DNA from 2 places in the Rhodoferax sp. WC2427 genome. Region 1 is predicted to be linked to the other one. Evidence: riboswitches for the same ligand, from Rfam matches in the RefSeq annotation. Region 1 holds a riboswitch; the other holds the start of a gene.

Region 1 (4,417 bases):
CCCAACCCGGCGGTCACGGCAAACAGGCCCGCGTAGTCTTTGACACCGCTGCTGCGCGGGGCCACAAAGTCGGCCAGGCAGCGGCTGGGGCGCATCACCCCATCGATGGCCTGCTTCTCGGCTTGCTGGCGCAGGCCGTGCCAGGTCAAGGCCACCTCGGTGCGGGATTCGTCGGTGTAGAAGGCGATGTCGTCGTCGTCCACGCTGTTGGCCGGGTACAGGGCGACCACGCCGTTGGCGGTGAGCCAGCGGCCCTCGATGGCCCGCTTGAGCATGGCCTGCGCGTCCTTGAACACGCGGCTGGCCTCCACGCCCACCACTTCGTCGGTCAGGATGGCGGGGTACGGCCCGGCCAGGTCCCAGGTCTGGAAGAACGGGCCCCAGTCGATGTAGCGGGCCAGCTCGGTCAAATCAAAGTTCTTGAACACCCGGCGCCCAATGAATTTGGGCACCTTGGGGGTGTAGCCGCTCCAGTCCATCGGCGTTTTGTTGGCCCGGCACTTGGCCAGCGGCCACAGCGGGGTTTGCTTCTTGTTGGCGTGCTGCAGGCGAACCTTGTCGTAGTCGGCATTCAGTTCGTCGATGAACGCGCCCGCGCCGTCGCCCAGCAGGCTTTGCGCCACGCCCACGCTGCGCGAGGCGTCGGGCACGTAGACCACCGGGCCGTCGTAGTGGTGGGCGATCTTGACAGCGGTGTGCACGCGGCTGGTGGTGGCGCCGCCAATCATCAGCGGGATCTTCTTGATGCGGAAGTGGTCGTCCTTCTGCATCTCGCCCGCCACGTACTGCATTTCTTCCAGGCTGGGGGTGATCAGGCCGCTCAGGCCCACGATGTCGGCGCCTTCCACCTTGGCGCGGGCCAAAATCTCGTGGCAGGGCACCATCACGCCCATGTTGATGACCTCGAAGTTGTTGCACTGCAAGACCACGGTGACGATGTTCTTGCCGATGTCGTGCACGTCGCCCTTCACCGTGGCGATGATGATCTTGCCCTTGGTGCGCACGTCGCGGCCGGCGGCTTCGTCCAGGCGCTTTTCTTCCTCGATGTAGGGGATCAGGTGCGCCACGGCGGACTTCATCACCCGCGCCGACTTGACCACCTGCGGCAGGAACATCTTGCCCTGGCCAAACAGGTCGCCGACGATGTTCATACCGGCCATCAGCGGGCCTTCGATCACGTGCAGCGGGCGGCCACCCTTGGCCAGGATGGCCTGGTAGGCCTCTTCGGTGTCGGGCACGATGAAGTCGGTGATGCCGTGCACCATGGCGTGACTCAGGCGCTGCTCCACCGTCACAAAATGGCCCGGCGTGCCGCGCCAGTCCAGGCGCTTGCTCTCGTCCTTGGCGCCGCTCTTGGCGGTTTCGGCAATCTCCACCAGCCGCTCGCCCGCATCCTCGCGGCGGTTCAGCACCACGTCTTCCACGCGCTCGCGCAGCACCGGCTCCAGGTCGTCGTACACGCCGACCATGCCCGCGTTGACGATGCCCATGTCCATGCCCGCCTGGATGGCGTGGTACAGAAACACGGTGTGGATGGCCTCGCGCACCGGGTCGTTGCCGCGGAAGCTGAAACTCACGTTGCTCACCCCGCCCGAGACCTTGGCCCCCGGCAGGTTCTGCTTGATCCAGCGCGTGGCCTCGATGAAGTCCACCGCGTAGTTGTTGTGCTCTTCGATGCCCGTGGCCACGGCGAAGATGTTGGGGTCGAAGATGATGTCTTCGGGCGGAAAGCCCACCTCGTCCACCAGGATGCGGTAGGCGCGCTCGCAAATCTCGATCTTGCGGGCGTAGGTGTCGGCCTGGCCCTTCTCATCAAACGCCATCACCACCGCCGCCGCACCGTAGCGCCGCACCAGCCGGGCGTGGTGCTTGAAGGCGTCCACGCCCTCTTTCATGCTGATGGAGTTGACGATGGGCTTGCCCTGGATGCAGCGCAGCCCGGCCTCGATCACTTCCCACTTGGAGCTGTCCACCATGATCGGCACGCGGGCGATGTCGGGCTCGGAGGCAATCAGGTTCAAAAAGCGCACCATGGCAGCCTTGCTGTCGAGCATGGCCTCGTCCATGTTGATGTCGATCACCTGCGCGCCGTTTTCCACCTGCTGGCGGGCCACCGACAAGGCCTGGTCGAACTCGCCGTTCAGGATCATCCGGGCGAAGGCCTTGGAGCCGGTGACGTTGGTGCGCTCGCCGATGTTGACGAAAAGCGTGCCCGGCCCGATGAGCACGGGCTCCAGGCCAGACAACAGCATGGGGGGAACGGAAGGAACGACGGACTCAAGCATGCGACTCACCTGTGGAGGGAAAGGGTTCAGGTGAGCGTCGTTGGCACAACCCAAGCCTGACGGGGAACAAACCCGCTGCAACGCTCCTTGGGAGGCTGCAATTTTAAGGGCGGGCGAATATTTATAAGAAATACGGCCCTTGCGCTGATGGAATGAGCGTGACAAGCTATTTATTTTGTAGCATTCACATACCGCACCATGCCTGCGCGCCAAGGGGATGTGCTACAAGCGGAACAGGCTTCACCACGGACCCAACCATGTTCAAAAACCTGATGGATGGCATCAAGACCCAGTTGTCGCGTGCGCCAGAAATGCGCAAACCCCGGGCACGCATGCGTTCGGTCCAGCACTCGGATTCGGCCAGCCGCGCCGCCGAGCTGCTGATTGCGCCCACCGCGCTGATGCAGCTCAGCCCCACCGAGGCGCTGACGGTGGTGAGCTACATGACCCCGCGCCGCATTCCCATGGACACCACCTTCATCCACGAAGGCGACAAGACCGAAACCGGCTACATGCTGCTACTGCTGGAGGGCGAGGTCACGGTGGAGAACATCGTGGTGAGCCGGCGCAACCCGGTCACGGTCAGCGTGCTCGGCCCGGGCAGCCTGATTGGCGAAATGGGCCTGATCGACGGCCAGGCCCGGCTGGCCTCGTGCACCGCCACCACCGCCGTCACCGCCGCCATCCTGTCGCGCGCCGCGCTGGAAAAGCTCAGCCAGGACGACCCGCACACCGCCGCCAAGCTGCTGCTGGCGGTGTCGCTGCGCATTGCCGAACGGCTGCGCGACACCACCGAAAAGGTCAAGCGCTACAGCCAGCTGGTGCAGGCGATGCAGCAGGAAATCGACCACCTGATGCCGACCTGAACGACCGCCCTCAGGCCGCTTGCAGGGCCGACGCGGGCAGGCCAAACACCCGGTCAAACGCCCAGTTGAAGGCAAAGGTGTAGACCAGAAAGAACAGCAGCAGCCCCAGGTCCATGGCCAGGGCCTGCCACCAGGTGGTGTCCAGCCACCAGGCCATCAGCGGCACAAAAATCACCGTCAAGCCGCCCTCAAAACCCACAGCATGCGCCACCCGGCGCGCCAGGCTGCGGCCGCGCACGGCCTGGCGCGCCTCCCAGCGCTCGAACAGGGTGTTGAACACCAGGTTCCAGACAATCGCAATCGCCGAGGTCGCCACCGCCAGAATGCCCGCCGCGTGCATGCCCTGGCCCGACATCCCGGCCAGCCCCAGCGTGGCGGCCACGATGGCAAAGCCCTCGTAGAGGCTGACGTAGACGAATTTTCGTTTCATTCCTTGCATGGCGCGGGTCCTGGCGGGTGGGGATGCGGCGACTGTATGTCTTAAACTCTGATACATAAAGTCAGCTTATATCAACCTTACTGATAGACAACCATGGCATTTACCTCCGAGAACGTGCAGGTGTTTCTGGCCGTGCTGGACCGGGGCTCGTTCTCGGCCGCCGCGCGGGCACTGGGGCGGGTGCCCTCGGCGGTGAGCATGGCCATCGCCCACCTGGAGGCCGAGCTGAACCTGCCGCTGTTCGACCGCCGTGGCCGCGAGCCCCAGCCCACGGCGGCGGCCCGCTCCCTGGAGCCGCAGGCCCGGCTGCTGGCCGCCCAGCTGCAGCAACTGAAAGCCCAGGCGCTGGCCCTGACCCAGGGGCTGGAGAGCCGCCTGACCCTGGCCATCGCCCCCGAGCTGCTGGCCGCCGAGTGGCGCAGCCCGCTGGCCACGCTGGCACAGGAACACCCCTTGCTCGAAGTGGAGGTGCTGGCCGCGCCGCAGACCGATGCACTGGCCCTGCTGCACGCGGGCCGGGCCAATCTGGCGCTGGTGTTCGAGCGGCCCAGCCTGGATGGGCGCGAGGGCTTCCAGGAAGTAAGCAGCGAAATCTTGGTCGCCGTGATGGCCCCCACCCTGCTAGCCCAAACCCTGCAGGCGGGTGCGGGCCTGCGCGAGGAGCAGCTCACCAACACCCGCCAGATCGTGGTGGCCAGCCGCGACCTGGCCGCCATTGACACCCGCTTTGCCTACGCCCGCCACTGCTGGCGCACCGACAACCACATCGCCGCGCTGGGCCTGATCGAGGCCGGCATCGGCTGGGGCTGGCTGCCGCAGTCGTTTGT
Region 2 (4,417 bases), 650 kb from region 1:
TGCGCCAGCTGCCCCCCGAAAAGGCCAAATGGTTGGTGCTGTTCGGCCTGTTGGCGGGTGCGCTGTTTACCGGTGTGGTGGCGACCCTGGGGGCGCATTTCGTGTGGGAAAACGGCTTCCACTACGCGCTGTTCCACCAGCTGGGCCTGGAGCTGGGCGACGTACCCGAAGGCCCCACCTCGCCCGACATGGAAATCCCCACCTGGATCGCCTATTCCTGCGTGCCACTGGGTTCGTCGCTGATGTGCTTTCGCTTCCTGCAGGTGGCCTGGCACTTCTGGCAGACCGGTGAAGTGCCCCATGCAGCCCATACCGTCGCCGGTGTCGACGAAGAAGCCCACTGAGCCGCCGGAGACTGTTTATGAATACCCTTATCATTTTTTCCCTGCTGGTGGTCTTGATGGTCACCGGCATGCCCATCTCGATCGCGCTGGGCCTGACGGTGCTGACCTTTCTGTTTACGCTGACCGACGTGCCTGTGGCCTCGGTGGCCTTGAAGCTGTTTACCGGCATCGAGAAGTTCGAGATCATGGCCATCCCGTTCTTCATTCTGGCGGGCAACTTTCTGACGCACGGTGGCGTGGCCAAGCGGATGATCAACTTCTGCACCTCCATGATCGGCCACTGGTACGGCGGCATGGGGCTGGCGGGCGTGCTGGCCTGTGCACTGTTTGCAGCCATCTCCGGCTCGTCGGTGGCCACCGTGGTGGCGGTGGGCTCCATCATGCTGCCTGCCATGGTCAAGCAGGGCTATCCCAAGCAATTCGGCGCGGGTGTGATTGCCACCTCGGGCGCACTCGGCATCTTGTTCCCGCCGTCCATCAACCTGGTGATTTACTCCATCGCCACCGCCGGTATGAACGGTGTGGGCCCGCACGGCGAAGCCGTCAGCTCGGCCTCGGTGGGGCAGCTGTTTCTGGCCGGTATCGTGCCCGGCCTGTGCCTGTCGTTTTTGCTGGGCGTGACCACCTGGTGGCGTGCCAAGAAGCTGGACTACCCGCGCATGCCCAAGGCCACCTGGCGTGAGCGCTACCAGGCCTTCCGCGACAGCATGTGGGGTCTGCTGCTGATCGTGGTGGTGATCGGCGGCATCTACAGCGGCAAGTTCACCCCCACCGAGGCAGCGGCCATGGCGGCGGTGTATGCGTTCTTTATCTCGGTGTTTGTCTACAAAGACCTGAAGCTGAGCGACGTGCCCAAGTCGCTGCGCAGCGCCGCTGCCATGAGCTCCATGCTGCTGTACATCATCACCAACGCGGTGCTGTTCTCGTTCCTGATGACCTCCGAGCAAATTCCGCAGGCCATGGCCGCGTGGATGAGCGCCCAGGGCTTTGGCCTGGTGGCATTCCTGCTGCTGGTGAACGTGATTCTGCTGGCCGCCGGCAACTTCATGGACCCGGCGGCCATTGTGCTGATCATGGCCCCCATCCTGTTTCCGGTGGCCGTCAAGATGGGCATCCACCCGGTGCACTTCGGCATTTTGATGGCCGTCAACATGGAAGTGGGCCTGTGTCACCCTCCCGTCGGCTTGAACCTGTATGTGGCATCGGGCATTACCAAAATGGGCATCAGCGAGCTCACCGTCGCCGTCTGGCCCTGGCTCAAAACCATGATCGGCTTCTTGCTGGTGGTGACGTTCTGGCCCAGCCTGACCCTGTGGCTGCCACGCCTGCTGGGCATGGTGAACTAGGCACGGCGATGGTCCGTATCCAAAAAAACCTCCTTCGGGAGGTTTTTTTATGGGTGCTACAAAATAAGTAGCTGCTCTCGCTTATCCATCGAGCGCCAGGGGCCAATTTGGCCCGCATCCCACAGGACGGGTGCAAGTCAACCGTATAATCTGCCACTTCCGAGGAGCGCTGCAACCTTTGGTCACTACCAAAGTGTGAGGCTCGGAACCCGTATCCTTTGATAACGGCGCTCACCCACTGCCAGCAGGGTGAGTCGAGTTGTTCCCCGTTCTGCTGCGCAGTGGCTGTACCAACCTCTATTGGAGCCACCATGAACGCAGTTCTCAAGTCTGTTTCTCCCGTTTCCACCGCCGACCAAGCCATTGCCGACCTGTCCCTGGCAGGCTGGGGCCAGCGCGAAATCCGCATTGCTGAAACCGAAATGCCCGGCCTGATGGCCATCCGCGAAGAATTCGCCGCGGCCCAGCCGCTGAAGGGCGCGCGCATCACCGGTTCGCTGCACATGACGATCCAGACCGCCGTGCTGATCGAGACCCTGCAAGCCCTGGGTGCCACCGTGCGCTGGGCTTCGTGCAATATTTTCTCCACCCAAGACCACGCAGCTGCTGCCATTGCCGCTGCCGGTACGCCGGTGTTCGCCATCAAGGGCGAGTCGCTGAAAGACTACTGGGACTACACCCACGCGATTTTTGACTTCGGCGCCAAGGGCACGCCCGGCGAAGGCCCGAACATGATCCTGGACGACGGCGGCGATGCCACGCTGCTGATGCACCTGGGCCAGCGCGCCGAAAAAGACCTCTCCGTGGTGGCCAACCCCACCAGCGAAGAAGAAACCCTGCTGTACAACGCCATCAAGGCCAAGCTGGCCGTGGACCCCACCTGGTACACCCGCAAGGCCGCTGAAATCATCGGCGTGACCGAAGAAACCACCACCGGCGTGCACCGCCTGAACGAAATGTCGGCCAAGGGCACGCTGCTGTTCCGCGCCATCAACGTCAACGATTCGGTGACCAAGAGCAAGTTCGACAACCTGTACGGCTGCCGCGAATCCCTGGTGGACGGCATCAAGCGCGCCACCGACGTGATGATTGCGGGCAAGGTAGCCGTGGTGGCCGGTTACGGCGACGTGGGCAAGGGCTCGGCCCAAGCCCTGCGCGCACTCAGCGCCCAGGTGTGGGTCACCGAGATCGACCCCATCAACGCCCTGCAAGCCGCCATGGAAGGCTACCGCGTGGTCACCATGGAATACGCCTGCGAACACGCTGACATCTTCGTGACCACCACCGGCAACAAGAGCGTCATCACCCACGACCACATGCTGCGCATGAAGGACCAGGCCATCGTCTGCAATATCGGCCACTTCGACAACGAAATCGAAGTTGCGGCGATTGAAAAGTACCAGTGGGAAGAGATCAAGCCCCAGGTCGATCACATCACCTTCCCCAGCGGCAAAAAGATCATCCTGCTGGCCAAGGGCCGTTTGGTCAACCTGGGTTGCGGCACCGGCCACCCCAGCTTTGTGATGTCGGCCAGCTTCGCCAACCAGACCATCGCCCAGATCGAGCTGTTCACCAAGAAGGACGCGTACGAAAACGGCAAGGTCTACGTGCTGCCCAAGCACCTGGACGAAAAAGTCGCCCGCCTGCACCTGAAGAAGGTCGGCGCGATGCTGACCGAACTGACCGACGAGCAAGCCGCGTACATCGGTGTCTCCAAAGCCGGCCCGTACAAAGCCGAAACCTACCGCTATTAAAGCGTTCGCTCCCCCGCAACGGGGGAGTTTTTATCTTCTAGGAACCCGATGCGTGCAGACCAATTGTTAGTAGAACGCGGCATGGCCGCATCCCGTTCGCAGGCCGTGCGCCTGATCACCGGGGGGATGCGCTGGTTCGACGGCATCAAATGGCGCACGGTGGTCAAGAACAAGGACGATATCCCCGAAGACGCGCCGCTGGAGCTGCTCAACGATGCCGAGGCGCGCTACGTCTCGCGCGGCGGGCTCAAGCTGGAGGCCGCTCTCAAACACACCGGCCTGGATGTGACCGGCCTGTACGTGCTGGACGTGGGCCAAAGCACCGGTGGTTTCACCGACTGCCTGCTGCAGGCGGGCGTGGCCCAGGTGACCGGTGTGGACGTGGGCCATGCCCAGCTGCACCCCAAGCTGCGCGTCGATGCCCGGGTGCTGTGCGTAGAGGGCCTGAACGCCCGCTCGCTCACCCCTGAATCCCTGCAGGAAGCCTGCGAGCTGGTGTTGTCTGAGCACTGGGTGCCCCCCACCGTGGACGACCCCGAGCCCGAGGCCCCCTACAGCTGGATGCGCGGCGGCGGTGAAGTCACCGACTACGACGACAGCGACGACGCAGACGATGCCGAGATCGAGGCGCACATCGCCCAGGCCACCGGCAAAGTCAACGCGCGGCCTCTGGAGGCTGAACCCGCCGCCGACGCTGCCCCCAAGCGCCACCGCCGCAAGGCCGGGCTGGACGGTGTGGACACCACGCCCGAGTTCGACCTGGTCACGGGTGATGTGTCGTTTATCTCGCTCACCCACATCCTGCCCGCGCTGGTGCCCTTGCTGCCGCCCGATGGCCACCTGTTGATGCTGGTCAAGCCGCAGTTCGAACTGCAGCCCGGCCAGGTCGGCAAGGGCGGCATCGTGCGCGACCCGGCCCTGTACGCCGTGGTGGAAGCGCGCCTGCGCCAGTGCTGCGCCGAAGTGGAGCTGG

What was found. A riboswitch is a leader RNA that binds a small molecule or an ion and turns the genes downstream of it on or off. The one in region 1 is predicted to bind S-adenosylhomocysteine.
Region 2: linked by a shared signal. The riboswitch ahead of ahcY (adenosylhomocysteinase) and the one ahead of metH (methionine synthase) in region 1 are both predicted to bind S-adenosylhomocysteine.

What each region holds. Positions count from the first base shown of each region.
Region 1 is NZ_CP162006.1:4,717,714-4,722,130, forward strand. It holds gene metH (methionine synthase) at 1-2,252, opposite strand, end outside; S-adenosyl-L-homocysteine riboswitch at 2,311-2,380, opposite strand; gene AB3G31_RS21880 (cyclic nucleotide-binding domain-containing protein) at 2,543-3,151, shown strand; gene AB3G31_RS21885 (PACE efflux transporter) at 3,162-3,590, opposite strand; gene AB3G31_RS21890 (LysR family transcriptional regulator) at 3,684-4,417, shown strand, end outside.
Region 2 is NZ_CP162006.1:4,067,855-4,072,271, reverse strand. It holds gene AB3G31_RS18995 (TRAP transporter small permease) at 1-344, shown strand, start outside; gene AB3G31_RS18990 (TRAP transporter large permease) at 362-1,690, shown strand; S-adenosyl-L-homocysteine riboswitch at 1,846-1,930, shown strand; gene ahcY (adenosylhomocysteinase) at 2,002-3,444, shown strand; gene AB3G31_RS18980 (TlyA family RNA methyltransferase) at 3,493-4,417, shown strand, end outside.